DNA from 3 places in the Cohnella yongneupensis genome. Region 2 is predicted to be linked to each of the others. Evidence: riboswitches for the same ligand, from Rfam matches in the RefSeq annotation. Region 2 holds a riboswitch; each other region holds the start of a gene.
The links. Region 2 has a riboswitch for ZMP and ZTP ahead of ACFPQ4_RS06010 (bifunctional 5,10-methylenetetrahydrofolate dehydrogenase/5,10-methenyltetrahydrofolate cyclohydrolase). Riboswitches for the same ligand answer to the same signal wherever they lie in the genome.
Positions count from the first base shown of each region.

Region 1: it holds a riboswitch for ZMP and ZTP, as region 2 does, so the genes downstream of both, ACFPQ4_RS05250 (DJ-1/PfpI family protein) here and ACFPQ4_RS06010 (bifunctional 5,10-methylenetetrahydrofolate dehydrogenase/5,10-methenyltetrahydrofolate cyclohydrolase) in region 2, are expected to answer to the same signal.
Region 3: it holds a riboswitch for ZMP and ZTP, as region 2 does, so the genes downstream of both, rpiB (ribose 5-phosphate isomerase B) here and ACFPQ4_RS06010 (bifunctional 5,10-methylenetetrahydrofolate dehydrogenase/5,10-methenyltetrahydrofolate cyclohydrolase) in region 2, are expected to answer to the same signal.

Region 1 is NZ_JBHSNC010000013.1:51,941-62,226, reverse strand. Features, by position in the region: gene ACFPQ4_RS05265 (SDR family oxidoreductase) at 1-65, opposite strand, end outside; gene ACFPQ4_RS05260 (SDR family oxidoreductase) at 136-1,152, opposite strand; gene ACFPQ4_RS05255 (SDR family oxidoreductase) at 1,225-2,064, opposite strand; gene ACFPQ4_RS05250 (DJ-1/PfpI family protein) at 2,134-2,709, opposite strand; ZMP/ZTP riboswitch at 2,779-2,856, opposite strand; gene ACFPQ4_RS05245 (DUF4180 domain-containing protein) at 2,938-3,306, opposite strand; gene ACFPQ4_RS05240 (LLM class flavin-dependent oxidoreductase) at 3,407-4,465, shown strand; gene ACFPQ4_RS05235 (amidohydrolase family protein) at 4,774-5,925, opposite strand; gene ACFPQ4_RS05230 (hypothetical protein) at 6,075-6,368, opposite strand; gene ACFPQ4_RS05225 (hypothetical protein) at 6,538-7,053, opposite strand; gene ACFPQ4_RS05220 (ATP-binding protein) at 7,115-7,303, opposite strand; gene ACFPQ4_RS05215 (HD domain-containing protein) at 7,332-8,006, opposite strand; gene ACFPQ4_RS05210 (TetR/AcrR family transcriptional regulator) at 8,019-8,612, opposite strand; partial or broken gene ACFPQ4_RS05205 (ABC transporter ATP-binding protein) at 8,735-9,620, shown strand; gene ACFPQ4_RS05200 (ABC transporter permease subunit) at 9,617-10,286, shown strand, end outside.
Region 2 is NZ_JBHSNC010000019.1:2,948-13,233, reverse strand. Features, by position in the region: gene ACFPQ4_RS06060 (hypothetical protein) at 1-196, shown strand, start outside; gene ACFPQ4_RS06055 (aldo/keto reductase family protein) at 381-1,328, opposite strand; gene ACFPQ4_RS06050 (hypothetical protein) at 1,530-2,141, opposite strand; gene ACFPQ4_RS06045 (DUF2277 domain-containing protein) at 2,228-2,500, opposite strand; gene ACFPQ4_RS06040 (CD3324 family protein) at 2,547-2,810, opposite strand; gene ACFPQ4_RS06035 (hypothetical protein) at 2,819-3,775, opposite strand; gene ACFPQ4_RS06030 (hypothetical protein) at 4,255-4,380, shown strand; gene ACFPQ4_RS06025 (PH domain-containing protein) at 4,503-4,928, shown strand; gene ACFPQ4_RS06020 (hypothetical protein) at 4,979-5,530, opposite strand; gene ACFPQ4_RS06015 (5' nucleotidase, NT5C type) at 5,537-6,070, opposite strand; gene ACFPQ4_RS06010 (bifunctional 5,10-methylenetetrahydrofolate dehydrogenase/5,10-methenyltetrahydrofolate cyclohydrolase) at 6,144-6,992, opposite strand; ZMP/ZTP riboswitch at 7,037-7,115, opposite strand; gene ACFPQ4_RS06005 (DUF3895 domain-containing protein) at 7,219-8,139, opposite strand; gene ACFPQ4_RS06000 (hypothetical protein) at 8,453-8,920, shown strand; partial or broken gene ACFPQ4_RS05995 (zinc-ribbon domain-containing protein) at 9,205-9,336, shown strand; gene ACFPQ4_RS05990 (vWA domain-containing protein) at 9,544-10,286, shown strand, end outside.
Region 3 is NZ_JBHSNC010000051.1:70,567-80,852, forward strand. Features, by position in the region: gene ACFPQ4_RS16830 (hypothetical protein) at 1-144, shown strand, start outside; gene ACFPQ4_RS16835 (GerAB/ArcD/ProY family transporter) at 162-1,262, shown strand; gene wecB (non-hydrolyzing UDP-N-acetylglucosamine 2-epimerase) at 1,299-2,420, opposite strand; gene upp (uracil phosphoribosyltransferase) at 2,479-3,108, opposite strand; gene ACFPQ4_RS16850 (LSm family protein) at 3,319-3,603, shown strand; gene ACFPQ4_RS16855 (NADH:flavin oxidoreductase/NADH oxidase) at 3,721-4,740, shown strand; gene ACFPQ4_RS16860 (serine hydroxymethyltransferase) at 4,956-6,203, opposite strand; gene ACFPQ4_RS16865 (TIGR01440 family protein) at 6,248-6,844, opposite strand; gene rpiB (ribose 5-phosphate isomerase B) at 6,882-7,325, opposite strand; ZMP/ZTP riboswitch at 7,444-7,526, opposite strand; gene ACFPQ4_RS16875 (low molecular weight protein arginine phosphatase) at 7,571-8,176, opposite strand; gene ACFPQ4_RS16880 (manganese efflux pump MntP) at 8,307-8,867, opposite strand; gene ACFPQ4_RS16885 (L-threonylcarbamoyladenylate synthase) at 8,995-10,050, opposite strand; gene ACFPQ4_RS16890 (stage II sporulation protein R) at 10,124-10,286, opposite strand, start outside.

The sequences.
Region 1 (10,286 bases), on a different contig from region 2:
GGGAACGTCACCGGGACTGGACGACAATGCGTCTCGTAACCGTAATACGGGTACATCGGAATCATCTTGCATCCGCCACCTTCTGCTCAAGTCGTCGAAGCAGAATATTCAGCGGATGCCTATTCGGTTCCCTTTTTACCCTCTGATCGCCTTTGCCGCCGCATCCAGCGCATGAACGACCTTGTCACACCACGCATCGAATTCCGGGTCTTCTTGCTGCAGCTCTGGATGGGCCAGAATGTGGGCGACCGTCTTCTTGATCCCTTGGTCGAGACGCGTCGTCGCGACGAATTCGGGAACTAGCCGCTTCAGCTTCGCGTTGTCGAAGACGACGGAGTTGGCCTTGTCGCCTAGCAAGCCGCCGCGGTAGTCTTCCGTGCTGCATGCGGCGAGGAATTCCGAAGAGACGTGGACGGCATTGAGCTTAACGCCCAGCGCGTCGGCGATAATCTCGTAAATTTGGTTCCAAGTGACCGACTCGTCCGAAGTGATATGTACCGTCTCACCGAGCGCGTGAATGTTGCCCATCAAGCCGATGAAGCCTTTGGCAAAGTCGCTGTTGTGCGTCATCGTCCACAAAGACGTACCGTCGCCGTGAATGATGACCGGCTTGTTCTCCAGCATGCGCCGGGCAACCTGCCAAGTTCCTCTGCTACCGTGCACGCCTAGCGGAATCGAGCGTTCGTCGTACGTATGGCTCGGCCGGACGATCGTAACCGGGAAGCCTTGCTCGCGATATTGCTTGATGAGGTACTCTTCGCAGGCTATTTTGTTCCGGGAATATTCCCAGTATGGATTCGATAATGGCGTACCTTCGGTGATTCGATAGTCCGATAGCGGCGTCTGATAGGCGGATGCCGAGCTGATGAACATGAATTGCTTCGTTTTGCCTTGGAAAAGGCGATAATCCCGCTCCAGCTGCGCCGGCACGAACGCGATAAAATCGGCGACGACGTCGAACGACATCGACTCGATCAGCTTCGCCACGCGCTCCTCGTCGTTGATATCCGCTTGAACGACGCGTACGCCCGCAGGCAAATCATCGTTCCGGCTGCCGCGGTTAAGCAAGTACAATTCGCAGCCTTGCTTCGCCAATTGCTCCGTAATCGCCGAGCTGATAATGCCTGTTCCCCCGATAAAAAGAGCTTTCATTTCCGTGCACCTCCATGAGTTTGAGAACGACCGAGACGTCGGCCGCTCCATCAGCGGTTACCTATCCCTATTTTACCAATTCAGTTGAAGCTTGCGAGTATACTTTACGCCTTCGAGCCCGGTCGGATCTTTCTCCGCCTTGAAGCGGACGAATGATTCGGCAGCTTCCGAAGTTCTGACGCGAAGCGGCTTCGGATCGCTATGGACGACGTCCCATACGACATCGGCAACCGACTCCGACGTCTGCGGCACGGAATTGCGGCTATTGAAACCTTCGATATAACGCATCAGAACCGGCTTGTATTCATCGTCCAGAATACCGCCCGTCTTCTCGACCTGCGACATGACCGTACTGACGAAGCTCGTGGCGATCGCGCCCGGCTCAAGAAGCGTTATATCGATGTTGAAAGCGGGCTTATAGTAAGTCGCTAAGCTTTCGAGTAGACCTTCGACCGCGAATTTACTGGCGCAATAAATTTCGTTGAGCGGCTGTCCCACAAGCCCGCCGACGCTAGACGTCGCGATAATATGCCCGCCATCTCCCTTGCGAAGAAGCGGCAGCGCGGCGCGGATCGTATGCATGACGCCGTATACGTTCGTGTCGAACACGCGATGGATGTCCGCGAGATCCGCTTGCCCAAGCGCCCTCAAATAACCGAAGCCGGCATTGCAGAATAGGACGTCCAGACGTCCATGCTCGGCATCGATTCGGTCTACGACCGTCTGCAGAGCGGTCGGGTCGGTTACTTCCATCTCGACGAAATGCACATTCGCGTTGTCCGCGTACAGCTGCCTATCTCTTTCCGCATTCCGAGTGCCCGCGTATACGGTCCACCCTTCCCGTCCGAACTTCAGCGCCGTTGCCAGACCGATCCCGGACGATGCGCCGGTAATCGCAATGATTCGGTTCAAATGATCACCCGCTTCGAGAAATTAGGTTACCAGTCCTTACCTAATCATTATCCTCGATCGAATAGGCCATTACAATTGCGGACGATAGTACGGGTAATCTATTTTCTGTTGCACCTGTCGAGCGAATGCGACGTCCGTTAACGACTCGACGAGCAGCAAGCCTAGGTCGATCGAAGACGACGCGGCTCCTCCGGTGAACACGTCGCCGTCGCGAACGCAGCGTTCCCGAACGACCTCCGCGCAATAGGGGGCAAGCAAGTCATATGCCGACGGGTTAGTCGTTGCCCGCTTACCCTCTAGGAACCCGGCGGCGCCGAGCAGCAAAGCGCCGGTGCATACCGACGCTTTGAGCTTCGCGTCTCGCGCGGTCTTGATCCAGGCCATGAATGCGGCATCGAATCTAAGCTGTCTCGTAGGCATGCCGCCGGTTACGAAAACCAAGTCGTACCTGGACAAGTCCGGCAAAACGTGGTCGATGTTGATTTTAAGTCCGCGATCGTCCGTAATCCGGTCTTTGTTCGAACAGAAGTCCCATGACAAGTCCGGCTTAGCCCCGAGCACGAGCATCCACGGCAGCACCTCATGTACACCCGCCCAATCGAGCGTCGTCATTCCGTCGAACATCACGTAAGCCACTTTCATCATAGACACCTAGCCTCTCCTTATGGGCTGGAAAAACAAAAAGAAGCACCCGATCGCGACATTCGCGTTCGATTGCTTCGCCCAGGCGTACGGCCGTATCCGCTGCGTTCCCCCATGGTTATCCATGCTACGCCAGTTGCGCGCGGTGTAATTGTTAACGATAGTGTACATCCTTATTTTGGAACTGACAACGGTTGGATTTGTTTAATCACGTCTGTAGATCCGGCACGATTACGCGTACTGGTGAAGCCTATCGAGCGCGGTCGCCTGGTCCGGGAGGAAAAAGATTTGCGTGCCCTTGTTGCATTCGTATATGAAATCCTTCAGGCTTTTGCTGTCGTACGCGCCGAAATCTCCTACGATCGCCAGCTTCACTTGATAGGTCGTAAACTTTTGCAAAATATCGCCCGCAAGCTTCGTCTTGAGCTCAAAGAAATCTTCCGTGAAGCACGACTTTTCGATGAGCATTTTTGTGCAGTCCGCCGTGTATTGTACAGTAGCCATTAAATCCAATGCGTCTTGCACTTCGCCAATGACAATCTCGTCGCTTTCCACGATCGCTACTAAAGATGGTCCTCTTTGGTCAACCCTAATGTTCATCCGCAGCTCACCTCCCTTGGATTGTAACCTAACTAACAAAAGTTGAGAAACAATAAAATAATGAGTAGACTATAGGTATTAATAAGGGGGCGAAACCCGCATGACTAATCAAGCATCTTCATTCGAAATAGGAATCAGCACGTTTCTCGAAGCGACGCCGAACGCGACGGTCGGGAAGTCCATCACTCACGCCGAGCGGCTGCGCCAGGCCGTCGAGGAAATCGTGCTCGCCGATCAAGTCGGGCTAGACGTCTATGGCATAGGCGAACATCATCGGGCAGACTACGCGGGCACTTCGCCGGTCACCATACTCGCAGCGGCCGCTTCCGTGACGAAGCGGATCCGTCTCTCGAGCGCCGTTACGGTATTGTCCTCGGACGATCCGGTTCGCGTATACGAATCTTTCTCCACGTTGGACGGCTTGTCTAACGGTCGGGCGGAAATTATGGCGGGGCGCGGTTCGTTCATCGAATCGTTCCCGCTGTTCGGATATAGTCTGGACCATTACGACGAGTTGTTCGAGGAAAAGCTCGAGCTATTGCTCGCGATCCGCGCATCGGAAAAGGTCACCTGGCGCGGAGGCCATCGTGCGGCGATCAAAAACTTAGGCGTCTATCCGCGCTCCGTGCAGGAGCCGCTTCCGGTATGGATCGCCAGTGGCGGCAATCCGGAATCCGCCGTTCGCGCGGGGACGCTCGGATTGCCGATCGTGTTCGCCATCATCGGCGGCATGCCGGAGCGGTTCGCTCCGCTCGTCAACTTGTATAAGCAAGCCGCCGCGCGCGCAGGGCATGACGTCGCCAAGCTGCAGATTGCGACGCACTCCCACGGCTTCATTTCGGATACGACCGACCGAGCAGCCGACCTGTTCTTCCCGCACACGCAAGCCCATATGAACACGATCGGTCGCGAACGCGGATGGCCGCATTACGACCGCTCGGCGTTCGATGCCGCTCGCAGCATGCGCGGTGCGCTCTATGTCGGCGATCCCGAATACGTCGCCGAGAAAATCGTGCTGCTGCAGCGCAACCTAGGCATTACGCGGTTCTTCCTGCATGCCGACGTCAGCACGATGCCTCATAGCCAGCTGCTGCGCACCATCGAGCTGCTCGGCACCAAGGTCGCGCCGATCGTTCGCAAGGAGCTTGCTAAGGGATAAGCATCTCATCTCCTAATGTAACTATAGAGGCTGTCCCACAAGTCACCGAAAGGTGATTAAGGGCAGCCTCTACGCGTATGAGCATCGATTGATGGGGTAGGGGACTGACTCCACGGACACACGGGACGCTATTCTGACGAACAAGCCGTGTTTGGGCGACCTAGCGGACATAGAAGACGCTATTTTCCTCAAAACTCGTTAGAATACGGCGCTTGGGTGCTAATAAGGCTTCTGATATCCGCAACCAATGTTAAAACCGTTAATTGGCCAGGAATAGCGACTCGTGTGTCCGCTCCGATGTCAACGTGTTATTGGGTCATATCTACCTGCGCATCAATCAGTAGGCGGCCCGCTTCCAGCTTAGACAAATGGGTCAGGTCGGGCTTCTGCCCGTCCGGAAAATCGAGCTTCCCGAGCGCCTCCAACTGCGTCTTCGTTGCCGGCTCGGCTTGAAGGATCGCGTCGTAATTATCATGCGCGATTCGCTTCGCAACCTCCGGGTCCTCTTGGTTCAGTAAATCGACCATCCGGTACATCGATTCGATGGCCGCCGCCTCCTCGCCGTCCAGACCGTAGCCGGAGTCGGTGCTTAGCAGGAAACGATCCGAGAACTTCTTCATGACCGGCACGAAGTCTTCGAGCGTATTCCCGCTATCCGGATTCAAATCCGTGAAGCCCGCGAAGAAGTCGGCGTACAGATTCGGATGCGCCGCCATCAGCGCTTCAACGTTGGCCGGAGAATTGTAGGCATTAATGTGCCCGACTATGATAATCGTATCGGGATAGGCGTCGAGCGCTTCCTCCAGCTTCACGATAGGTTCCCCGGCCATTGGATCGATATGAAGCAGAACCGGAGCTTTATACTCCGCACATAATTCGTAGAGCTGCGGCAAAATGCCATCCATCGGATCGAATGCCTTCCAAGCCACCTTTGACACAACGGGAGAGTAGGTGGATGCTCCGACGATTTCGCCGATGCCGAAATAGCCTTGCTCCAGAAGACGCCGGGCGTCATCGATGGCGGACTTATCGTGGAGATCGATGCCGGAGAAATACGGAACGACGTGATCCGGATTTCCCACGTACGCTTCCCACGCCGCGGCGTCCGTAAGGACGGCGCTCGGTTCCGAGACGTCCCCGAACAGCACGACGCGGCTGACGGCATTTTGGTCCCACATGGACTGCTTTATCGCATAGGCAGAGCCGCTGGCGTCGTGATTATGAACGTCCGTCAGCCCCAGAGAGTGGTACTGCTCGACGAGTTGCTCTAATGTCTTCCGCTCGGGTGCCGCGGGTTCGGACGCTACTTCGATTGTCGCAGTTGGCGTTGAAGGCCCCACCGCCGGGGACGAGGACGGAGCCTTCGATCCGTCGCAGCCCGTTGCCAAGACGAGGAGAATCACGAGCACGAATGCAAAGCTTATGGCACGGCGCAGCTTGCGATAGGTCATTATACGCATAGTAGAGTCTCCTGATAGATAATAGGTGAGATCCTTTCTGTATTTCGCCTGTGCGTAATGCAACTAGCATGCCGCGGGACCGGAACTTTGCAGACGATAATTGTACGAAATACACTTGGCCAGGGCTCTGACGGGCTCCGTTGGGGGTTTCAATTGGCGTGTTTGGCTTTATCGATTTCGCGTGAAATTCGAGCTGCCACAGCATCAAGTTCCTCTTGCGCATCTTTCATGATGACATGAAGCACGATGCTGGCAGCGAACGAAATGGCCGCAAAAATGAAAAATACAACCGTATCTATTTTTCGCATCAATCGATCGGCAATGCCATAATGAATCAGCTCACCAAAGTTGCTCATTCCATAGAATATAAATGTCAAAATAGTAAACAAAACACCTAGCACAATTAAAATGATTTTTGCAAGACTTGTGCGCTCAAAATACATTCGAATCACCTCATTGCAATTATACAGCACCTAATAAAATTATCCTTAAAATTTCCATTAAATTAATTTGCGTCGACATCGAAATTAAAAAGAAAAATGGCGTGTCAAATTGGTTGTCAATTTGCACGCCATTTCGTGTGTCATATCCTGTTTTTGCTCTTCTTTGCCGTTAGGCGCTAGCGCCATTCAGCGCGGCTTGCAGGCTTTGCTGAAGCGTTACAATCTGCTGCTTCGCATCGATGATCTGGCCTTTGAGCGTTACGATCTGCTCCAGGTCCGCAACGCCGGTCGCCGTATCGCCGGCTTGTCTCGCCGCTTTGACTTGCATCCAAAGCGCTTGCTTCTGCGTGCGGACCGTCTCGATGCTCGCGCGCTCGGCTTTGATCTGCTGCGCCAAGCTCTTCAGCGTAGCCTTCAACGCCGCTTTCGCTTCCGCGGACAGCCCTGTGCGAGCCGCCTTGTTCGCATTATGCTGCTGAACGATTAGCGCGGTCAGCGTCTTCTGCTCCGCCCGCAAAGACGCGAGCTCGCTCTTCAGCGCAGCCGTCTGCGCCTTCCACTCGGCATGCTGCGTCTTCTTCGCCGACGCGCCGGACGCATCGGCGGTCGCGGCGAACGCGGATTGCGCCGTGCCGATCGTAAGCGCCAGTCCAAGCGCCGCTACGATGAACTTCTTCTTGCTCATTTTCTCTTCCCTCCTGCTTAGTGATAGATTGTTACTTCTTTCACTCTACAGGGAAAATGTATCAAAAGTTTGTCATCCGCGATCGAGGCAGCTCGATCCGCATCTCCATGCCTTTGCCCGGCTCCGAGCTCGCCTTGATCGTGCCGCCGTGCGCTTGGACAATGTGACGGGCGATCGTCAGCCCAAGCCCCGAGCCTCTCGAGGACCGGCTGGATTCGGCCTTGTACAGCCGATCGAACAGATGCGGCAGATGTTCGGGCTCCCCATGTGCCTATCGTCTATTTTCGCCCGTCCCACTCCGCATAGAACTGCTCCAAGTACGTCTCCATGAAGCGATGTCGCTCCGCCGCCAGCTCTTTACCCATCGACGTGTTCATTAAATCTTTAAGCTTCAACAGCTTCTCGTAAAAATGGTTAATCGCCGTATCGCGCCCCCCGCGGTAATCTTCCTGCGTCATGTTCTGTCGAGGCGGCAACTCCGGATCATGGATCGGACGCCCCTTCGCCCCGGAGTACGCGAACACGCGGGAAATTCCGACCGCGCCGATGGCATCGAGCCGATCGGCGTCCTGCACGACTTTACCCTCCGTCGTCCGCATCGGCGGCCGCGCGCCGCCTTTGAACGACATCGTGCCGATGATCTCGAGGATATGTACGGCGTCCGCCTCGCTCACTCCACAATTCGCAAGCCATTGCTCCAATTCCTGCTCGGCCGCCTTCGGGTCGTCGTTCAGCTTCTCGTCCGCCATGTCGTGCAAAAGCGCTGCCAGTTCGCAGACGAACGAATCCGCCCGCTCCGCTTGCGCGATCGTTCGCACCGTTCGCACGACGCGCTCGATATGCCACCAATCGTGCCCGCTGCTCTCTCGCTCGAGCTTAGCACGCACCCATTTTGCCGCGGCATCGATGATCCTTTTTTGCTCCGCCGTCCATTTCCCGTCCGTAAACGTCATCTCGTCTCTCCTCTACCTTTTGCCGGACAATCCATAAAAGAACATTTGGACCATGCCCTCGAGGAACTTATCCCGGTCCGCGCTCTTATCGGCCATATCCAGCAACGCTTCGTATTGGTTCATATAAATTTGAATGAATGCCAGTACGTTCTCGATCGAGACGTCCTCCGATATGACCCCGCTAGCCTGTCCCTCGCGAATGATCCGGACGGTTAACGGAATCGTTCTCTCCCTGTACATCGCTTCGATATATCGCGCCAGCTCGGCGTCTTCGGCCAGCATCTGCTTGATCAGGCCCGGCGGAAAATCCCGATATGCCGACTTCTCCAGATCGATAATGTGCGCGACCTTCTCCTTGAGCGAATGGCCTTCGTTCATATTGTCCTCGAAATCGCGAACCGCCTTGTCGAAGTAGTCGACGAACACCTCGCGCAGCAGCGCTTCTTTGCTTCCGAAGTAATTGTAGATCGTCACCTGGGACACTTCGGCGGCTTTGGAAATGTCGGCGATGCGAATTCCCTTAGGGTCCGTCGTCCGCATCATCTCCAGCGTCTTATGAAGGATTTTCTCCTTGATCCGATTAGCCCGCTTCTCGAATCCGTTCATTGCCGTTCACCCTAACTTTCGTAATTGACGATAACGCCTGCTGGGTATAGTATAGCATGTATAAAATATGAAATATATTAATATCCATATTTCATATCTCCAATGGGGAGGTACTGTTGGCCATGTTAGTCGTTAAGCAAGTGACGAAGACGTTCGCGGGCGGAAAAGGAATTTTCGACGTCTCCTTCGAGGTGAAGAAGGGCGAGGTATTCGGATTTCTAGGTCCGAACGGGGCCGGTAAATCGACGACGATCCGTCACATCATGGGTTTCATGAAGCCGGATCGGGGAACCGCACGGTGGGCGGACTGGACACTTGGAAGGAACAAGGGAAAGTACAGGCTTACGTCGGCTACCTGCCGGGGGAAATCGCTTTTTTCGACGGGATGACGGGCAAGTCGTTCCTCGATTTCATGGCGGATATGAGAGGACTGAAGGATCTTTCCAAGCGCACCCGCTTAATCGATCGGCTGCAGTTCGACGTAGGCACGCCCATTCGCAAAATGTCCAAAGGCATGAAGCAGAAGGTCGGACTCGTCGCCGCGTTCATGCATGAGCCTGAGCTGGTTATTTTGGATGAGCCGACCTCCGGCCTTGATCCGCTTATGCAGAAGGTGTTCATAGAGCTCGTGCTAGAGGAAAAAGCCCGGGGCACGACGTTCCTCATGTCCTCCCACAGCTTTCCGGAGATCGAGCGAACGTGCGACCGCGCCGCGATTATCAAAGACGGGGTCATCGTTGCCGTCAAAGATATCCACGAGCTGCAATCGATGCAGCGGAAGCTGTTCGAGGTTACGTTCGAGCTGGCGGCAGAAGCGCGCGCCTTCCTTGACTCCGGCCTGCCGATCGAGTCGCATGAAGGCAATCGCGTTAGAGTACCGTGCAAGGCAATTACGACAGGTTCGTAGCGGAGACTTCTAAATACAAGGTGCGAAGCATCGATATTTACACCCAAAACCTTGAAGACATCTTCATGAACTACTACGACCGGAAGGGGATCGCGCCATGAAGATGACGTTGTTCAAGCAGATGATGAAGGTGAACATGCGAGGCTTTCTGAACTACGCCTTCGGGTCTGCCTTCTACATCCTGCTCATGTTCTGGCTCTACCCGGGCATCGCGAAGAACGCGGAGGCGATCGATTCGGTCGTCGATTCCATGCCGGAAGGCGTCGGACGCGCATTCGGCCTGAACGGCTTCGGCAGCGCCGAGGCGTTTATCTCCGGCGAGTTTTACGGCCTCATTCTCGTCCTCATTCTGTCGATCGTGTGCGTCCAATTGGCTACTAAGCTCATGGCTAAGCTGGTCGATCAAGGTTCGATGGCTTATCTGCTATCCACGCCGACGACCAGGGGGCAGATCGCGTTCACGCAAGCGGCGGTGTTGACGACGGGGCTGTTTCTCATTCTCGCGGTCACGACGATCGCGGGGTTTGCGGGCAACGCATGGTTCCTTGGCGACGACTACGCGCTGGATACGACCAAGTTCATTCAGATGAACGCCGCCGCGTTCTTGCTCTTCTTCGCCGTCGGCGGCCTTTCGTTCCTCGTCTCGTCGCTCGCCAGCGACGAGAAAAAGGCGCTCGGCATCGCCGGCGCCATCACGTTCGGCTTCTTCAGCATGGACTTGCTCGGCAAGCTCAGCGTGCAGATCGAGTGGATCCGCAACGTCTCCG
Region 2 (10,286 bases):
TACGTTCGGCATTATTTCCACCTTGATGTCGCTTCTAATGATCGTCATCCTCAAAAACGCGTTCGAAGACTGGCTATTCACCGTAACCGCGGGATATGGACTTTATCTTGCATTCATCGCTTCAATCGTTCTCTTCATCTCTAACGTCGTTAAAGATAAAGGCGCTGTAGCAGCGAATGCGAGTAAAGCGGCTTAATTATTAATCGCATCAAATGTAAACCCCGACGCTTCCGCGCGTCGGGGTTTTGTCATGGTATGAGCTATGTTCGCGGAAAAGCGTACGCCCGTTGGTCTGATACAGCCCCGTCTCGGGCTATTGCAAGACAACAAAACAGGCACCCAACCGAAGTCGGATGCCCGCCAATGCCCACATTCCCTATTTAAGCTAAAATTTCATCGATCTTCTGAATCGCATCAGCCGACAAAGTCACTCCGGACGCGCTGGCGTTCTGCTCGAGCTGTTCGATCTTCGTCGCTCCGACGAGCGCGCTTGCCACGCTGCCATGGCGCAGCACCCAAGCGATCGCCAGCTGCGATAGCGTGATGCCCAGCTCTTGCGATAAGGCGATCAGCTTCTCGACCTTCGTCAGGTGCTCCTCCGTCAGGAAGTTCTTGATCCACATGTTCGACTTTGCGTCGTTCGCGCGGCTGTCTTGCGGAATTTGCTGACCGAGACGGTATTTGCCCGTCAGCACGCCTTGCGCGAGCGGAGAGAACACGACTTGCGAAATGCCGTTTTTCTCGCTCACCGGAATCGTTTCTTGCTCGATATTCCGATAAAACATGCTGTATTGCGGCTGATGAACGACGATGCGGTCGAGCAAGTATTTGTCCGATACGCGAAGTCCCTCTTGGATTTGTGCCGCCGTCCACTCGCTCACGCCGACGTACAGTATTTTGCCTTGACGAACGAGATCCTCGATCGTGCGAAGCGTCTCTTCTACGGGCGTATTAGGATCATAGCGGTGACAGTAGAAAATATCGACGTAGTCCATTTGCAGCCGCTTCAAGCTCGCATGCACCTGTTCGAACACGTGCTTGCGCGACAAGCCGCGATCGTTCGGTCCGTCGCCCATCGGCCAGTAAGCTTTGGTCGCTACGACGTACGAATCGCGCTTATGTTGTTTCAGCGCTTGGCCGAGCAACAGCTCCGCTTCTCCGCGCTCGTAGACGTTAGCCGTATCGAAGAAGTTAATGCCCAGCTCGAACGCGCGGTTCGTTAATTGCGCTACGATATCCGTACCGACCGAATTGCCGTACGTTAACCAACTGCCTAAGCTGATCTCGCTCACTTGCAGGCCGGTGTTACCTAATTTCCGATACTTCATTCGTATACCTCCATGCATATTATAGGGATGACGTCCTTGAACGTCTGTCTGTAAACGCGTGTTCATTGTGCGTAAAAGCTCTCCGCGAACGCGCGTTCACTCTGTCGTAAGCGTATCAAGTCGCTTATCCGCTGTCAACCGATACCGAGCTTCCTTCGTTCGCAAAATCAGCCGGCTTCGCGGGAAAGCCGGCTTCGCGCGCTATACCACTTTCGTCACATACCAGAACTCTTCGTCCTTGCGCACCGTAACATAGGTCGGTTTAATTTTCGACCAATCTACCTCGCGATCCGCATCCGTGGACGTACGGTAATCGAATTGTACCGGATAACGCACGCTGCCGTCGTCTTGCTTGACGCCCTTGCCGATCCGGTAACGCGCGATCCATGGACTGGATACTCCGGTAACCCAATTCAGTTCCTCGAACGTCTTACGCTGTTGCTCGCGAGTCGTCGGATCGAGTACGGCGTACTCCATTGCTCCGTTGCGCGTGCGTCGCGCTTCAGCCAACGTCTTGACCGCTTGCTCCGCAGATTTGGCTCCAAGCGCCCGTTCTAACAACGAGATGCGCATCTTAGTAAGCTCTTGCTCTTGCGACTGACCGCCATCCGATGCTTGAGCTTCCTCGGACATCGTGTCGCTCGGAGCCGGGGCGGGCTCCGCCGTCGGCATCTCCTCCGACGTTATCGTATCCGAAGCCGTTACGCTCGCCGCCTCGGCTACCGGCGATTGGTTCGAGTTTGCCGTGCCACATGCCGCCGACAAGCCGACAACAACGGCGCCTACGACCAGTAGATTTATCCATTTGTACATAAGTAAGCCTCCTCCATCTAACGATTAGACGAAGGCGCTTGGGATCCGGTTCTATCGTTCTCGGCAACGAGAACGCCCGCCCCGTCTCATGCCTTGCCGAACCTCTTCACCGACCGCGCCTTCGCGCGCTGCAATTCAACCTCTCGATCTTTAGCCGGCGCGTTCGTCACGAGCGAGTCCAACAACTTGCGCGCCGCTGCGGTAACTTCCTCGATCGCGAGACGGAACGCTTCTTCGTTCGCTTTCGATGGCGCGTTAAAGCCCGACAGCTTCCTCACGAATTGAAGCGACGCCGCTTGGATCTCGTCTTCCGTCGCCGGCGGGTTGAAATTATGTAGCGTTTTAATGTTTCTGCACATCGCGCTCACTCCACTATTCCCATTTTCAATTATTATAATGCCTGCCTTACTCTTCTCCATAGATAATTCCTCGTATTCTCTCCTCGCTCAGACAAAACCGCAAAGCCAGCTCGGTTACGGTCGCCCCTAGTTGGAACGAGTTTACGATCAGAGCATTGCGCTCCTTCAGTTCTTCTCTGATTCCCGTTTTCGTTCCCCAAGCCTTGCGTTGCGTCTGCGGGATGTAGAGGTGGCCACCTTGTATATATTTCTGGATTTCTTCCACTAAGCTCTGCGGCAAAATATCCTTAGCGTTCTTGTATTTTCCCATCGGGTCACCTATATGGACTTTACTAGCTGAATTTCATGCGGCGAGAGGAAGTCGAAGCCTTCCGATGCAAGCAGCACAATTGTCGTGAAGTGACGAGAAGATGCGCGCAACCAAACCCTCTCGGCCTTCATTTGTTTAATTGCAGCTAATGTTGCGGTAATGAATCGCCTCGTATCTTCCCTAGAAATCTCGTATTGGGGTCGAAAATGAACACCGAACGCAACGGTCAGAGCATCACCACGATGCTCCCATATCTTGCAATAGGAAACTGCTTTAATCTCGCCATCCCTATTATCCTTCAACGTAAAGAACAAATGATTCGGCCCGATGTCCGGATACTGAGAACGGTACTCTTCGGCCAAGTAATATTCCCGATCCTCATCCAAGATATCGAAGATACGCGCGATGTCCGCTATGTCTGCGAATGCGATATCGTCCATGAGTAGACGATCAGGACCATTCCATTCACGGAATCGATCATTAGCCATCATGACATGGTAATAACCATCGGTAACGAACCCTTCACGCTCCCACAGCTTAAACTCCTCATTACGAATTTGCCCCGGCTGCAGCAGCGTACCTTTGAATAACTTGTTGCCCCCATGCCGCTTAACGACATCCATACACATCGTTAATAACCCGGAAACCATCTTTTCTTCTCGCTCATCGTCACATCCAAAATGCACATATCCGTTGTGAGTATCCGGGGAGATACCCACGGTCATTAGTGCTACAAGACAACCATTGCGTTCTGCCACGAAGCCGTAATAGGGTAGATGTTTAAGAATATCCCCGCGAGAATCGTCCGTTTCCGGAAATAGCAAGCCTTTAAAGTTAGTACGACGATAGGACATGCCAGGCCTCAGCAGGCCCGCTCGTGCGATCGTCTTATAGCTTAATTGCTCCATTGCCTCGAAATCATCGTCCATTCGAACTTCTCGGTACAGCAGTCGGGTATCGTTCAACGTAGTTCCCTCCATCTCTTCGCACTTCAAGCATGCCACATATCCAATGGAGGCGATAGTTCGAACTTTTTTATAAAAAATCTCATTGCCAAATTTGGAAACGTATCCGATAATCTTTCGCGAGGGAAGCACGATGCTCTTAAGAAACATGGTTCGAGGAACGGCAACGCACGCTCCGGCCAACCGAATGATTCAGCTTTGGCAACATGCTTTATTTGCTTGATCGGGGCTATGCGAAGGTAGCGCCGGTCCGGCGCGCCAAGAAGCTGGGAGGACGCAATCGCATCCATCAAGTCTGAATTAAAACGGGAGCCGCGCGAGGACGGCCTTCTGCAGTCGCTTGCAGCTGCTCGCATTGCCAACCGGCGCAGGTCACATCGGTCTCGTCCACTACGATTACGAGATCGATAATATGTTCTACGTAGCTGAGGAGTCGCGCTATTGCGCCATCGACTTCGACGATGACATGGTTCACTGGTATGGAATGGATATCGCGTTTCGATGCCGAGCAGTCGCCGGATTGGTCCGCGCAGCTGAAGGGTAAGCTTCAGCGCGTCTGCGACCGGATCCGCGCGCAATACGCTTCCGTCTCGATGACGCGGTAACGACAACAACCCGTCTCATCGGAATAAACGCGAGGCGGGTTGTTTATTTTCCAGTTCGGGAATGCAGGATTTGTCAACAAGCTATCGAATCGTACGTCATTTTCCTCTAGGAGGGCACTTGAATGGGATTGTTCAGCGGCCTGCTCAATAACTATTCCGAAGTATCCGTACAAGAGCTTACCGCTCAGTACGGCGCTTACCTCATGCCTCAAGAAAAAATCCTAATGGGCTTCAAGCTCGTTCGCGATTCGTTCATGTTCACCGACGAAAGATTAATTCTCGTTGATCATCAGGGCGTGACGGGCAAGAAAACGAGGGTCGCGTCCATTCACCTTAACTCGATCTATGAAGTGACGATGGAAACGGCGGGTACGGGCTTCGACGATAGCGAAGTTACGATTCACTACATTACTTCGCCCTATTTCAAAACCAATAACGTAAGCACGGCCACCTATAAGTTCGAATTCGGCAAAAAGTTCAACGTTCAGCCCATCTACGTCGCGCTCATGACCATCGCCCACCAGAATAACAAGAGATTGAACGCCTAATCTCGACTATCGCCAACGACCGTCTGCGAAGACGGTCTTTTTGTATCCCTCTAATACTCCCGATCCTGCAGATCCTTATCCGAGAACCAGACCTGAATCTTCTCTACAATGCTGTCGCCCTGCAACGAGATATAAAATTCGTCTTGCCGATAGAGGTGATTCTCCACGCTCTTGAAGCCTCGCTCCCAAAGCTGCATTTCCGATGACGCGATGTCGTCTTGAATCTTAATGTCATAAATCGAGTAGTCCGCGTTCGACGAGACAATATTGCACACGGAGCGATAACAGGAGCTTTCGGAATCGTCCGAGAATCCCAACTCGACCTTATGATCCTCGTACGTTCTGAAGTGCCCGCCGAACCCTTCCTGATTCGTCCCCTGTCCCCATCGATCGATCACGTCTTGCTCGGGCATATCCAGCCGGATCCCGTCCATCCGTAATTGCTTATTGATATCCTGAAAATGTAGCCGAGCATCCATGGAAAAATACACGGCGAACGACACCCCGATTACGATGACGGCCGTAAGCAGCACGACAAGCTTTTTCCCACTGAACACGCCCATCGCCCCCGTCCGATTCGTTCTCGGCAGCTTAAAGCTCAATCCCGATCATCGCGCCAGCCCTTTGAAATAATCTCTGACCTCCAACCAATCGTTCACGCGTACGTATCCCGTTTCATTTTTATTGTGGTTCGCCGTAAATAGAATGCTCTGGCCCTCGAAGCCCTTGAAATGCCTCGTATTGTCGTCGATCAGATAGTCGGCGCGAATGATGCTCTTATCTCCGCAAAATACGAAGTTCATCTCGTTAAGGAACCCGAAATGCTCCTTCAACCATTCGTACTTGGCCGTGAAGGACGTAGGAACCTCCATCGCCGCAGTGGCAATGAAGATTTCGTACGACTCCGATAGCTCTTTGATAACCTCTTGGCTGTGCGGTATTGGATTCAAATCTCGGAAAAAATCCGGCATTAGGATCAATTCGAAGATTTCGTGAGCCAACTCCGGCCGAAGGTCTCTGAGCTTCTTGCCGTGCAGCTCCTCCATCGTAACTTGTTCGTTAAAAGTGCGATTAAACAACTCCAGATGCTTAGTCGAAAATTCCGCAATAACTTCGTCCATATCGATCGCGATTCTTTGCATGCTAACCTCGCCTGCCCCTGCTGATTATTAATGTCATAATTTTGTAATGCCGTTAACGATTCTGTCAACTTCGTTATCGATTTAGTTCGGACTCGGCGGCATGTACCGTATTGCGGAGTAGCGTCGCGATCGTCACCGGGCCGATGCCTCCCGGAACCGGAGTAATCGCGCTGACATGGGGCAGACAAGCCTCATAGTCCACATCGCCAACGTTGCCGGGATTGTAACCTGCATCCAATACGACCGCGCCCTGCTTGATCCACGAGCCTTGAACGAACCGCGGCTTGCCAACCGCCGCGACGACGATATCCGCCGTCTTCACGATCGAAGCAAGATGCTGTGTTTTCGAATGGCAGATCGTCACCGTCGCGTTCCGGTTGAGCAGCATGAGCGAGACGGGCTTACCCAGAATCGGGCTACGGCCGATGACGACCGCATGCTTGCCTTCCAGCGGCACTTCGTACGCGTCCAAGATCGATAGAATCGCTTGCGGCGTGCAAGGTGCGTAGCTCGGCAGATCGAACGCGGTTCTTCCGAAGCCGAGCGTCGTTACGCCGTCGACGTCTTTCCCCAGCTTAATGCGTTCGAAGGCTTCTCGTTCATCAATATGCTCCGGCACGGGGTGCTGCAACAGAATACCGTGAACGAGCGGATCGTCATTCAGTTCGCCGATGACCCGTAGCAACTCTTCGGTTGTCGTTGCGCTCGGCAAGGTAACCCGCTTCGAACGGATGCCGAGGCGTTCGCAGGCGTTGCCCTTCATTCTCACGTACGTAGCCGATGCCGGATCGTCGCCGACGAGTATCGTAGCCAGACATGGTGTAATGCCCTGCTTCGCCAACTCCTCCACTCTCGTCTGCAACTCGGATCTCATGTTACGCGCAACGGCCACGCCATCCAAGATCGTGACTTGTTCGCTCATCCCAATCCCTCCCGGTAAATAGAAAGAGGCAAGGGATGTTCCCTTACCTCTGCCCAGGCGTACGGCTCGTGACGCCGTGCGCTCCCTCGCGGTCATCCGCGTTCGCCAGTTACGCACGGCCGTATTCAGTTGCTACCATTGTAAGCCCAACAGGCTTCGTCGATCAATACCGTTATCGAACAATCGGCTTCTTTCGCATCGTCGATATTATTGAATAATTGATTGCTTATATATTGTATAGCCGATCTTCCGTGCCGTTCGTCGTCACCGCGCAATCCGGATATTTCGATTCGATGAATAGGCACACCTGAGGATAGAACCTCGGCTTTCCCGTAAGAAACCGAACATCCGCCGCACCCTTCTCTTGAATGAGCAGATCACAGATCACCCTAGCGCTGCGAATACCGCGGCCGACATATTCGAGAACCGGCGCATGCCATCTGTCGTCCAGCTCCATCCCGACAGGGAGCGCCGTATCTTCTTGTGCGTTCTCATGCGTGTCTTCTTGCGCATTCCAGCTGAAGAGATCCACCGGAGCAGGCGGTTCCGCTACGGGCACGACGCGTTGTATCGGAATAGACTCGGCACGACGGGGAGGCGCGACATGCCTTAGCTTGGCCAACTGCCTATTGAGCAAGGGCAGGCCGTGACTCACATGCATGCGCACGTCTTCTGGAAGATTACCGCGGCCGACGATCTCAGGATCGTTCTGCCAGCCGTTCTTCACTTTGAGCAGGAGCTCGTCCAGCTCGTAGTCGATCGCGTCGAACCCTTTTTTCACCGCAGCTACGACTTCCGCGTCAATCCCGAGATGCTCCTTCAGATGCTCGATGCCAAACTTCTTTGTCTCTCCGGTCGCTTTATTGTCCACCTGATGCTGGTAGCGCAGTTGCCGACCGCATTCGCAGCGTAGCTCTGGCGAGACGCATCCCGCGTCGATATAGCCCGTATAAATCCAATCAGAAAGCAAAAACTCGATGTCTTCCGGATTCGTGTTGTCCGGTATATGGAAGCCCTTGTCGCGCGCCATCGCGTTCGCGAAGCTCGTCCGGCGGCTACGGTTCAATTGTTTCGTTAGAAAATCCCGTTGCTCCGCGCTCAAGCTCTCCATGATCGCATCGCGTTCTTGCACCGATAGAATTAACATAGCTAGCTCCTTCGTAGGCGTTACGACGCTAACAACCGCGCAAGTCTATTCTAACGGTTGCCACGGCCCTTATTCATGCGGAAAAGTCGGTTTTAAATAGAGGCTGTCGCTTCCGTTAGACAAGTTGCGGTGTTACGCGCCTCGGCATATAGATCAACGAAAGAGCAGATCCAAGGATATGCTCCTTCACATGTTCCACAACGTTAGCCTGTATTCCTGCCAGAATTTTTTGACGAATATTGACGACTGCGTAGATCAGAATTACACTCTAATTTGTGTACTTTAACTTACTCTCACAGGAGAACAATCTATTATGAACATCAAGCTCGTATTGATCAGCTTATATATCGTATTGATTTACTGGATTTCATCGCATCTGCCGTCCATGCATGCTCTGTTCTATCCGACGCTCGGCGCGTTCAGCTTCTTGTTGGCATCGCGCGAGTTCGATATGAAGGAAGCCGGCCGCGTAATGGCCGGAGCGACGATAGGCTCGGCCATCGGAACGTTGCTGCACGCGGCGAGTCCCGGCGTTATCGGGTTACTGGCCGATACGCTCTTCGTCGGATGGCTGATCCATCGGTTCCGTTGGAACGCGCCTCCGATTCTCGCCGTCTCCATTATTCCGTTCTTCGTCGCGCAACCGAACCTGTGGGCCGCCCCCTTATCCGTCATGCTGTCTATCGCGGGCTTGATCGCCGTGCTGGCAGGGGCTCGACAAGCCGAGTCGCTATGGAGGCCGGTCTCTTTTAGAAGCACAATCGCTCCCGAAGCGGAATAACCTAGCCGAATATTGAATGCCAACGCCTACCCACCTTCCGGTTAATGACATGGAGGTGGGTTTGTTGTTACTCTGGATCTATGACGCGAGCCTTATTTTTCCTATTGATTTTGTTGAAATCTGTCGGAAAGCGTGTAGAATAATAGAAGATTCGCACACTTCCTAAACATTTACATTGCAGGAAAATACGCATCTCCGAATACTCCGACACCACACAACTGGACAACCTCACCTAGACCAAGCATTTCTTCCGTTCAGTAGAATGAGAGGATGGAAAGACGACCATGTACTGTAGCCAATGCGGATCGCATAATGATCCGAACGCCAGGTTCTGTAAGGGATGCGGCTCATCGCTTCCAAAGCCCGACAGCTGTAAGCAATGCGGAGAGGAAGTAAGACCTGGGACGGCATTTTGCGCCCGATGCGGTGCCCGCCAATCGAACGGCGCAACGCCTGAGCAGCCTCAGCAACCGCAGCAGCCTGCCCAGTGGACGCCGCCATCGCCATTGCCGGTTCAACCGCCTCTGCCGATGCAGCCTCCGACCGCATTCTTTCCGCCGAATTCGCCGTTGCCGCCTATAACGCCTACGCCTCCTTTGCCATCTGAGCCGACGGCGATAATAATGCCGACACCCGAGCCTATGCCGTATACGCAGTCGCCTCAACCTACGCCGTTCGCACAGACGTATCAGGCCCCGTCTCCGTTGCCTGGTCAGCCTATGCCGACCGCGCAAGCGCAATCGGACGCAGAAGTAGCCGCTGCCATCGCCTTACCGCTGGAATCTTCCGACGCGCCTGCCGCGTCCCGGAAATTCAACTGGCTGTATGCTTCGATCGCAGGCGTTGCTTTGCTACTAGTCGTGTTCGCCGGGCTTTATTTCTCAGGCGTTATTCTCAAAGACCAATCTACCGAGGCAGTCATCGACTCCCCGCCATCCGCCGCGGCATCCGCAACATCGTCGGCGGCCGAAGTGGCCGTCGCTTCGGATATGTCCTTCACGCTCGATAGCGTAGACTCGTCGGCCTATCCGACCATTACCTTGATAGTGGGAGTTCATGGTGCATACGACGACAGCGCGATCGCGGACGCCAAGGTTGCGATTACCGAGCGCGGTCAGCCTCAGTCCATTAAAGAGAAACACGGGAGCGCGAACGCAAAGGCGCTGAATATCGTCTACGTAACGTCCGTAACGAACAGCAACCCGCCAAGCGGCGAAACCCGCATCGTCGAGCTTGATATCGCAGGCAGCAAGCTGTCCGGCTCCTATCAATCGCCGGAGCAATCCGCCGTGACGATCGGCGACCTGAGCTACAATACCGATCAATATCCGAAGGTTAACGTGTATTTCTCGCTATACGACTCGAA
Region 3 (10,286 bases), on a different contig from region 2:
GCCATAGCAACCGTAATCGCCTATAGTCTAGCGATATTCCTAGATACTTGGTATGCGCTGAGATTGCCGCTCCCCAGCGTCGGCAGGTGGGTCATTTGGTTCTCCAATCCGATGGCCGATGCCGTCGGGAAATGGTTGAAATAACGAAAGGAGGGGCTCCTATGAAGCCGCAAACGCTCACGACGCGGCAAGCCACGCTTTGGTTGACCCTCTATTATACGGGGAGCGCCATACTGGTCGCGCCCACCACTCTAACCGCCGTCGCCAAACAAGACGCTTGGATCGCCGTGCTCCTCGCGCTGGGCGTACACTTCGTCGTACTTCTGATCTTCGGGCCGCTCGGACGGCTTTCGGGCAAGGCCAGCGTCGGCGAGTTTCTTGCCAAGCTGCTCGGCAAGCCGATCGGGAAAATCGTTTTAGCCTTGCTGTTGCTTACGGGACCGTTGCCGGTGACCGTCTTTAACATAAGAGATTTAACGGACTTCACGACCAACGACATTCTCAATCGCACGCCTATCGAAGCGATCGCCTTTCTTGGGCTGCTCGTAGTGGTGATCGGGTTATATCTCGGAATCCAGACGTTAGGCCGCGCGGCGGACGTCCTTTTCCCCCTTGTCATGGTGCTCTTGCTAATTATGCTCGTCTCGCTTCTGCCGTCCATTACGGTCCATCATATTTTGCCCGTAGGGGAGTACGGCTTGAAACCGATTGTCGCCGCCTCCATCCTGCTGCTCGGTTACCCTTACTTGGAGCCGAGCATCCCATGGATGATCAGCTTCAAGATGGAGAAGCCCGCCCAATTCGGCAAAGTTCTGCGTAATAGCGCCTTGATCAGCGGTCTATTCTTCTTGTTAACGACTACGCTTACGATCATGAGAGCCGGTCCGGAGCTGGCCGCGCAGTTGTCCTATCCAACCTACTTCATGGCGAAAATGATCAACATCGGAGATTTCTATCAACGGGTGGAGGCGCTGCTCTCTTTCCTGTTCTTCATCGTGATCTTCTTTCGCCAGTCGATGTTGATCTATGTGAGCGCTACGGGACTCGCCGATCTTTTCTCCCTTAAAAATCATCGGACGTTGCTCATTCCCTTGGTATTAATCGTAATGCCGCTGGCTTTCAACGCGTGGTCGAATCCAAGTATGCTGTTCAAGCTAGACCAGACTTGGCCTTACTTCCGCATGATCTTCGGCGTGTTGTTGCCGCTCGCGGTGCTCATCGCCGCGATATGGAAGCAACAAAGAACCCAATCCGCCGCATAAAGCGAGGATGGGTTCTCTTGTTGGACGGCTATCGGATTAAGTCCGGAACGGTTCGGGACGGTCGCCTTTGCCGAAGTGATGCATGATGGCCTCGACGATGCGCTTGGAGGCTTGACCGTCTCCGTATGGATTGGCAGCCTTGCTCATTTTCTCGTATAGCGCGGAATCCGTTAATAGCGTGCGAGCGCGGTTGTATACGTTGTCTTCGTCGGTGCCGACCAACTCCAACGTACCGGCTTCGATGCCTTCGGGACGCTCGGTCGTATCGCGCAACACGAGGGTCGGAATGCCGAAGGAAGGTGCCTCTTCCTGCAGCCCGCCAGAATCCGTCATGATCATATAGGAATGCGGATAGAAATTGTGGAACTCGAATACGTCGAGCGGCTCGATCAGCTTAACGCGCGGATGATCACCAAGAATTTCGTTCGCCGGCTCCCGCACGGCCGGATTCGGATGGACCGCGTAGATGATCACAACGTCTTCGAATTCGTCGGCGATTCGTTTGACCGCCCGGAAAATATTCCGGTGAGGCTCTCCGATCGCCTCGCGGCGGTGGGCCGTCATGAGAATCATCCGTTTCCCCTTTGCCCAGTCCAGCACGGGATGCGTAAATCCGGTATCCACCGTGTATTCGAATACGTCCGTAGCCGTATTGCCCGTAACGTAAATGCGATCTTCGGGCTTATTCTCCTTGCGGAGATTGTTCGCCGACCATTCCGTCGGAGCGAAATGCACGTCGGACAGAACGCCCGCGAGCTGACGGTTCATTTCCTCCGGATACGGGTTCAGCTTGTTCCATGTCCGCAATCCGGCTTCGACGTGTCCTACCTGAATTTGCTGCAGGAACGCCGCGTAACTCGCCAAGAAGCAAGTTTGGGTATCTCCGTGCACTAATACGATATCGGGCCGCGATTCCTGCAGAACGGGCTCCAAGCCTTCCAAGACGCGCACCGTCGTTCCCGTAAGGGTCTGCCGTTGCTGCATGACGTTTAGGTCGTAATCCGGCACGATTTTGAAAAATTCAAGCACCTGATCGAGCAATTGACGGTGCTGCGCCGTCACACACACGATCGACTCGATCGCCTCCGGATGCTTCCGCAGCTCAAGCACGAGCGGCGCCATCTTGACCGCTTCCGGCCGGGTGCCGAATATCGTCATTACTTTAATTTTGTCGCTCACGTCCGATTGTCTCCCCTTTATCTATGACGGCGTACCGCTATTTCGTGCCGTACAGTCTGTCTCCAGCATCTCCCAATCCCGGTACGATATATCCGTGCTCGTTCAGCTTCTCGTCCAGCGCGGCCAAGTAAATATCGATGTCCGGGTGCTGCTCCTGGACCGCCTTGACGCCTTCCGGCGCCGCGATCAGGCACATCAACTTCGTCGGACGGCAGCCCTTCTTCTTCAGCATCTCGATCGCCGCGTTAGCGGAACCGCCCGTGGCCAGCATCGGGTCGATGACGATGAGCTCGCGCTCGGCAACGTCGGACGGCAGGCTGCAGTAATATTCGACCGGTTGCAGCGTCTCGTGGTCCCGGTATAAGCCGATATGGCCTACCTTCGCCGACGGAATGATTTTCAATACGCCGTCCACCATACCAAGACCCGCGCGCAAAATCGGAATAAGTCCCATCATTCGCCCGGCGATGACTTGGCCTTCGGCGTGCGCGACCGGCGTCTGCACCTTGACGGTAGTAAGCGGAACGTCGCGGGTTACTTCGAACGCCATGAGCATGGCTACCTCGTCGACGAGCTCGCGGAACTGCTTCGTGTTCGTATTTTTGTCTCGGATGAACGTTACTTTGTGTTGGATTAGCGGATGATCGCAAATCACGAGTTTCCCCATGATTTTCCTCCCTCTCGCGACTCGACATAATCCCCTTGCGGAAGACATTCGGTCGTCACTCTATGTAGTTTGCCCGTACATTATATCATTGTCTCCGAACGGGTGCATAACATCCGTTCGGCGTTGCCGGTAGGCAATATTCCTAAGCGGTTGTCACTTCCGATGGACATTCGCATAGCATGTAGCAAAATATGGCGAGGAGGAATGCCCATGCCTACCGGTTCGGTTCGCAATCAGGGTCAGCTCTACTATGCGGATAACCATTGGTGCGACCAAGTGAAGAAAACCCGTCAGAAGCTCGCTGGCATTTGCGGTCAATGCCTGAACCGCAAAGTGAGAGTTCAGACGATCGACGGACATACGTACGAAGGGGTCGTCGTCGGTCACGACAATACGTATTTGCATTTGGCTAACACGGACGCCCGCTTCTTCGGTCCGGCCGCGATCACGACGCTCGTGTTGTTCGAGTTACTCGTTATTACGCTGCTGATCTGAATTTACCAATGGCTAAGCGGTCATTACCACCGCTTAGCCATTGGTCTTAGGGAATGCTATAATAGGGACTGTGCAACAAATTCCACAGATCGATCTTAAGGGGGTTCTTTCGAGCTTATGAGTTATTTGAGCAAACCTTATACGTTAAAAGGGCTGACTTTGCGCAACCGGGTCGTCATGAGTCCGATGTGTCAATATTCGGTGGACGCGGAAGACGGCATTCCGAACGATTGGCACTTCGTTCACTATACATCTAGGGCAATCGGCGGAGCCGGATTGATCATCATCGAAATGACGGACGTCGATCCGGACGGCCGGATCACCAATCGCGACCTCGGCTTATGGTCGGACGAGCAGGTTCCGGCATTCCGTAAGCTGATCGACCAGCTTCACAAGTACGGCGCTAAGGTAGCGATACAAGTCGCGCATGCCGGACGCAAGGCGCAGGACGCGGTCCAGCCGGTTGGTCCCGAGAATGTAGCGTTCGACGCCAAATATAAGCAGCCTCGAGCTCTTACTACCGAGGAAGTGTGGCAGCTCGTCGGCAAGTTTGCGGACGGAGCCCGCAGGGCGGTTGAAGCCGGCGTCGACACGATCGAGCTGCACGGGGCGCACGGTTACTTGATCCATCAATTCCAATCGCCGAACTCGAATCGCCGCGAAGATGAATTCGGCCAAGACTTATCGAAGTTCGGCGTCGAAGTCATCAAAGCGGTCAAGCAAGTCCTTCCGCCGGACATGCCGCTTATCATGCGCATATCCGCGGTTGAGTACGCCGAAGGCGGCTACGATGTCGACTATGCTATCGACCTTTGCCGCAAGTATCGCGAAGCGGGCGTAGACGTATTCGACGTATCGAGCGGCGGAGACGGCGTATCCGCCGGGCGCAAGCCGGGCAACTTCCCCGGCTATCACGTTCCGCTCGCGCGGGCGATCAAGAAGGCGCTGGACGTGCCCGTGATCACGGTAGGCTTGATCGACGACGAGAAGCTCGCAGAGAGCATTCTAGGAGGCGGAGATGCCGACCTCGTAGCGATCGGACGCGGCATGCTCCGCAACCCTTACTGGGCGGTCGACGCGCTTCGCAAGCTGGATGGCAAGACGGACGTGGTGAAGCAGTACGAGCGAGGCTATTAAGGCGCGACGCGATAGTCGCGCTCCTGCGATAATACCTGCGCATGCGGCACCGGGTTAGCGGAACTACGTGCCGTTAATACGCTATTGCCCGTGCTTGGCGGCACATTAGCAGAACCACGTTCCGCTATTCCGCTATTGCCCGCGCGTGGCGAATCACCAAAAAAGCCCCGACACGGAACCAAGGTTCCACGTCGGGGCTTTTGCGTATGCGCGTATTAGTACGCCATGTTAGGGTACAGAGGATATTGCGCCGTCAGATCAGCCACAAGACCGCGGGCTTTCTCGAGCGTCGCCGCGTCTTTAGGGTTCTTGAGCGTAAGGGCGATGACTTTAGCGATCGTCTTCATCGCTTCCGGACCCATGCCGCGGGTCGTGACGGCCGGCGTACCGATACGGATACCGCTCGTGATGAACGGGCTCGTCGGATCGAACGGGATCGCGTTCTTATTGACCGTGATCGCGACGGAGTCGAGAACATGCTCGGCTTCTTTGCCCGTGATGTTCAAGTTGCGCGTATCGATCAGCATCAAGTGGTTGTCCGTGCCGCCGGAAACGATATTCAGGCCTTCCGCGACGAGCGCGTCCGCAAGCACCTTCGCGTTAACGACTACATCGCGAGCGTAGTCTTTGAAAGAAGGTTGAAGCGCTTCGCCGAAGGCGACCGCTTTGGCCGCGATGATGTGCATGAGCGGTCCGCCTTGCGTGCCCGGGAATACCGCTTTGTCGATCGCGGCAGCCCATGGTTGACGGCACAAGATCATACCGCCGCGAGGTCCGCGGAGCGTCTTATGCGTCGTCGTCGTAACGAAGTGAGCGTGCGGTACAGGGCTCGGATGTTGACCGCCCGCGACGAGACCCGCGATGTGCGCCATGTCGACCATGAAGAGCGCGCCTACGTCGTTAGCGATTTTGCCCATTTTCTCGAAATCGATCGTGCGCGGGTATGCGGATGCGCCGGCAACGATCAGACGAGGACGGTGCTTGAAAGCCGCTTTGCGGACTTCTTCGTAATCGATCGTGAAAGTCTCTTCGTTAACGCCGTAAGCGACGAAGTTGTACAGCAAGCCGGACGCGTTCGCCGGGTTACCGTGCGTCAAGTGGCCGCCGTGCGCAAGGTTCATGCCGAGAACCGTGTCGCCCGGCTTGAGCACTGCCAAGTAAACCGCAAGGTTAGCTTGCGCGCCGGAGTGCGGCTGAACGTTCGCATGCTCTGCGCCGAACAGTTCTTTGGCGCGGTTGCGCGCGATTTCTTCCGGGATGTCTACGTATTCGCAGCCGCCGTAGTAGCGTTTGCCCGGGTAGCCTTCCGCGTATTTGTTCGTAAGCACCGTGCCCATCGTCTCGAGGACCGCTTCGCTTACGATATTCTCCGATGCGATCAATTCGATGTTGTCGCGCTGACGTTTCAGTTCGAGGTTAAGCGCCTTTACGATTTCCGGGTCTTGCTTGTTGAGATTGTCCAACATGATGATATGCCTCCTAAGGAATTAGTTCTATGGGTACTGCATTAGTCACAAGTATTCGTAGAAGATTGCGCCGGAGCGGCGTCTTCCAGGGTATAGACCGCGCGAGCGCCGCCGATCAGCTTCGGACGCGTCATCGCCATCGCGACCCGCGCCTGCCCGATCGTCCGGACCGACGGTCTGAGCGGTACGGCGACCGGACGCAAATGCATGCCGATCATCGTCTCTCCGATGTCGATGCCCGCGTGCGCTTGCACCGCCTCGACGAGACAAGGTTGTTGCAATTGACGATAAGCGAAGGAGGCCATCGAGCCGCCCGCCTTCGGCATCGGAATCGCCGATACCTCGGTCCAGCCCTGCTGTTCGGCCAAGGTCCGTTCCGTCACCAGCGCGCGATTCAGATGCTCGCAGCATTGCCAGACCGCTTGGAATCCGATCCGCTGTCTGACCCGCTCTACGCCCGCATGAATTTGCGCGGCAACCGATTCGGCGCCGGAGGTCCCGATGCGCGCCCCTTGCACCTCGCTCGTGCTGACGCCGAATACGACGATCTGCCCCGGCCGCAAAGCCGCGGCTTGCGCGAGCTCGCTTAGCACCTGCTCCACTTGCTCCGTTATCGTGTTCGCAGCTTCCGACGTCATCACGAGACCTCCTTCTATCGCCGATATCGCGAATGAATTATTTCGATTCCAATGCCATCACTTTGTTGATGCGGTTCTTATGGCGTTCGCCGCCCGAAAACGGCGTCTCGAGCCAGATCTTCACGATTTCCGCGGCAAGCCCCGGACCGATGACGCGTTCGCCCATGGCGAGTACGTTCGTATCGTTATGCTCTCTAGTCGCCTTGGCCGAGAACATGTCGTGCACGAGCGCGCAACGAATACCGTGCGTCTTGTTCGCGGCGATCGACATGCCGATGCCGGTTCCGCATATAAGAATGCCCCGCTCCGCTTCGCCGCTAACGACTTTCTCGCATACCGGCAATGCGTAATCCGGGTAATCTACGGAATCTCCGCAGCTGCAGCCAACGTCGATCAATTCATGGCCCAGCGCCGTAAGCACGGGTACGATCTCATCCTTTAGCCGGTAACCGGCGTGGTCTGCCCCAATCGCGATTTTCATCCCCAATGACCTCCCTCGTATACGTAGCTATTATACCTGAATTGCTCTGAGCCAAACAGAATTCGACATCCATAATACCGTCAAAAGACAAAAAAGAGCAAACGTGCGTTAGCACGTTGCTCTTTGCCCAGGCGACCGGCCGGGTGTCCGATGCTCCACCGTGGTTTCATCCACTACGCGTCGCCAGTTACATCGGAACCTTGAAGTTATGCTCTAATCATACCGAACGAAGCGATAAAAATCAATCACCCTTCGCGCCCATTCGAGCCGGAATCATCTGGTTCCAGCTTCTCGACGATGCTCAGCAAAGCGTCCTCGATCTCGTCCGCGCACTGCTCGTAGAGCGAGAGCGAGCCGCCGAACGGGTCGGCGATATCGAAATTCGGAATGCGCCGTTGCAGCTCGAACAGCCGCGCTTGCTCCTCGGCGGACAACTGCTGCCCTAACGCTTGCCGAACCTGCCATTCGCTGTACAGCCTCTCCGCCTCCGCCACGTCGTCCATTACCGGATCGCCTCTGAGCGCGTATTCCTTAAGCGTGTGCGTCTTCGCGATAGCATCCGGGTAAGACTGCACGATGGCTCGCTTATGGCTGGTCGATAGCGTAAGAATCAGATCCGCCCAGCGCACTTCGTTCGCCGTCAGCGAGGTCGAAGTGCCGGGTACGTCCAGGTTGCGTTTGCGGAGCGCGGTCGCCGCGTGCGGGGACGCCGGAAGACCGTTCATCGTGGCGACGCCCGCCGAGCGGACTTCGATCGACTTGCCTCCGCGGGCAGCCAAATCGGCGAGCATCGCATGTGCCATCGGGCTGCGACACGTATTCCCCGTACATACGATCAGAATGCGAAGCATGCTTGTGCCCCCTTTATCTAGTTATTCAGAATTTATAAGTTTCATGGCTACTCATTTCTGAATAACCTCCGACATAAACGTTTTTCCGCCATCCCTTAGGACGGCGTAAGTCGTTTATGCTTGGCCGTCTCTATATAAGAAATAATAATCCAAATCCGAACAAAATAACACCGCCGAGCGCTTCCCCGTATCCGCCCAGCGAACGGCTGACGTGCCGTCCGAGCATCAATCCCATTACGCTCATCAGCCCGCCGGTCAACCCGAATAGCAGCACGGTGACGAACAAGTGAGAGGAGAACATGCCTAGCGACACTCCGACGGAGAACGAATCGATGCTTACGCTAAAAGAAAATACGAGCGTGCCCCAGACGGTGCGATGATCGATCGAATCGACCGACTCCCCGCGCACGGAGCTATAGACCATATGTCCGCCGAGCAGCAAGAGCAACGCTCCCGCGGCAGAAGTCGCGATTCCGCCGAGCAGCTCGCCGACGTATTGTCCCATGACCATGCCGCCGAGCGGCATCAAAATATGGAACAGCGCGATAATCGCGCTCAGCTTGAGCACGTCGCGGCGCCGGATGCCTTTCAATCCGATTCCGATGCCCAGAGAGAAAGCATCCATGCCCAGAGCGACCGCCATGACGAGAATCGTCAGCATTTGCCCGGATGCGATGGACCAGTCCGTCATCGCTTGTCCCCCCTCATGCGGCGAGCTAGCCTCCGCATCGCCTTATCCTCTATCCAACATATGCGGACGAGTTCGGGATCATGCTCTTAGGGGTGGAAGCTTATGGAAGATGGAGGGGTGCTTCCCTTTAGACGTTCAGAACGCGGCCGCCGGCGGCTTTGCGCAGGCGATTCATGAGCGCGGTGCCTATGCCTCGCTCCTCATAGCCTTCCGCGACGATGAAATCCAATTCCCTCGCGTCGCATTCCCGCAAGTGCGCATACAGAGCCTGCGCCGCGACTTCAGGGGAGCTGCGCGGCCCGCAGTCGAGCACCGCGTCCGCTTCGTAGCGGCCCGCATGCTCCGTGCACGCCAGCACGCCGACGCGCGACCCAAGGGCGCGCGCTTCATCGACCTTCGATTGGACGGCCGCAATCATCGCCTCCTGCTCGCCCGTGACGAGCAGCAACTCGCCCTTTGGCGCATAGTGAGCGTATTTCACGCCGGGCGACCTTGGCGCCTGTTCGAGGGACGCTTCCGTCTGCCGACTCTCCTCGCCTTGTACCGATGCGCGTCCGCCGACCGCTTGCTGCAGCATCTCGCAGGTTACGCCGCCCGGTCTAAGAATATGAATCCGATCATCGATGACTCGGACAACCGTCGATTCAAGCCCGACGCCGGTCGGACCGCCGTCTAGTATGCCGTCGATACGCCCGTCCAAGTCTTCACGCACATGCGACGCTTGCGTTGGGCTTGGTCTGCCGGAACGGTTGGCGCTCGGCGCGGCCAGCGGGCAGCCCGACTCCGCGATCAGCCTCCGCGCCGTCTCGTGCGCGGGCACGCGCACCGCCACCGTATCGAGTCCTGCCGTCACGAGCGGCGATACGACGCCTTCCCTCACCGGAAGAACGAGCGTCAGCGGTCCCGGCCAGAACGCCTCCATCAGCCGTCGTTCGATTTCCGTCACCTGCGTCGCGAGCCGTCCAACGTCCGCCGCTTCCGCCAAGTGAACGATCAGCGGGTTGTCCGAAGGCCTGCCTTTGGCCGCGAAAATCCGCGTGACCGCCTCCGTATTGCCCGCATCTCCTCCGAGCCCGTACACCGTCTCGGTCGGGAACGCAACGATGCCGCCATCGGCAAGCGCCGCGGCGGCTTCTTTCAGACCGGCCTGCGCCGGATCCGAGGACCAATATTTCGTCATCATGCTCATGTCCATCCTTGTCTGCCGTCATCGCCGCATGCGCGGCAAGCCTATGCTTTGCCGCTATTATAGCACATTACGAGAACAACCCCGCGATGAACGCGATCAGCTTCTGGATGATGACCCACAGGAAAAACTTCGGCTTCGGCTTCTCCGCTTCCGTTCCGTTGTCCGAAGCGTTAGACGCATGCGCCGGTTTAACGCTGGCCGTCGCGACTTTGGCGTCGTCATCTTGAGCG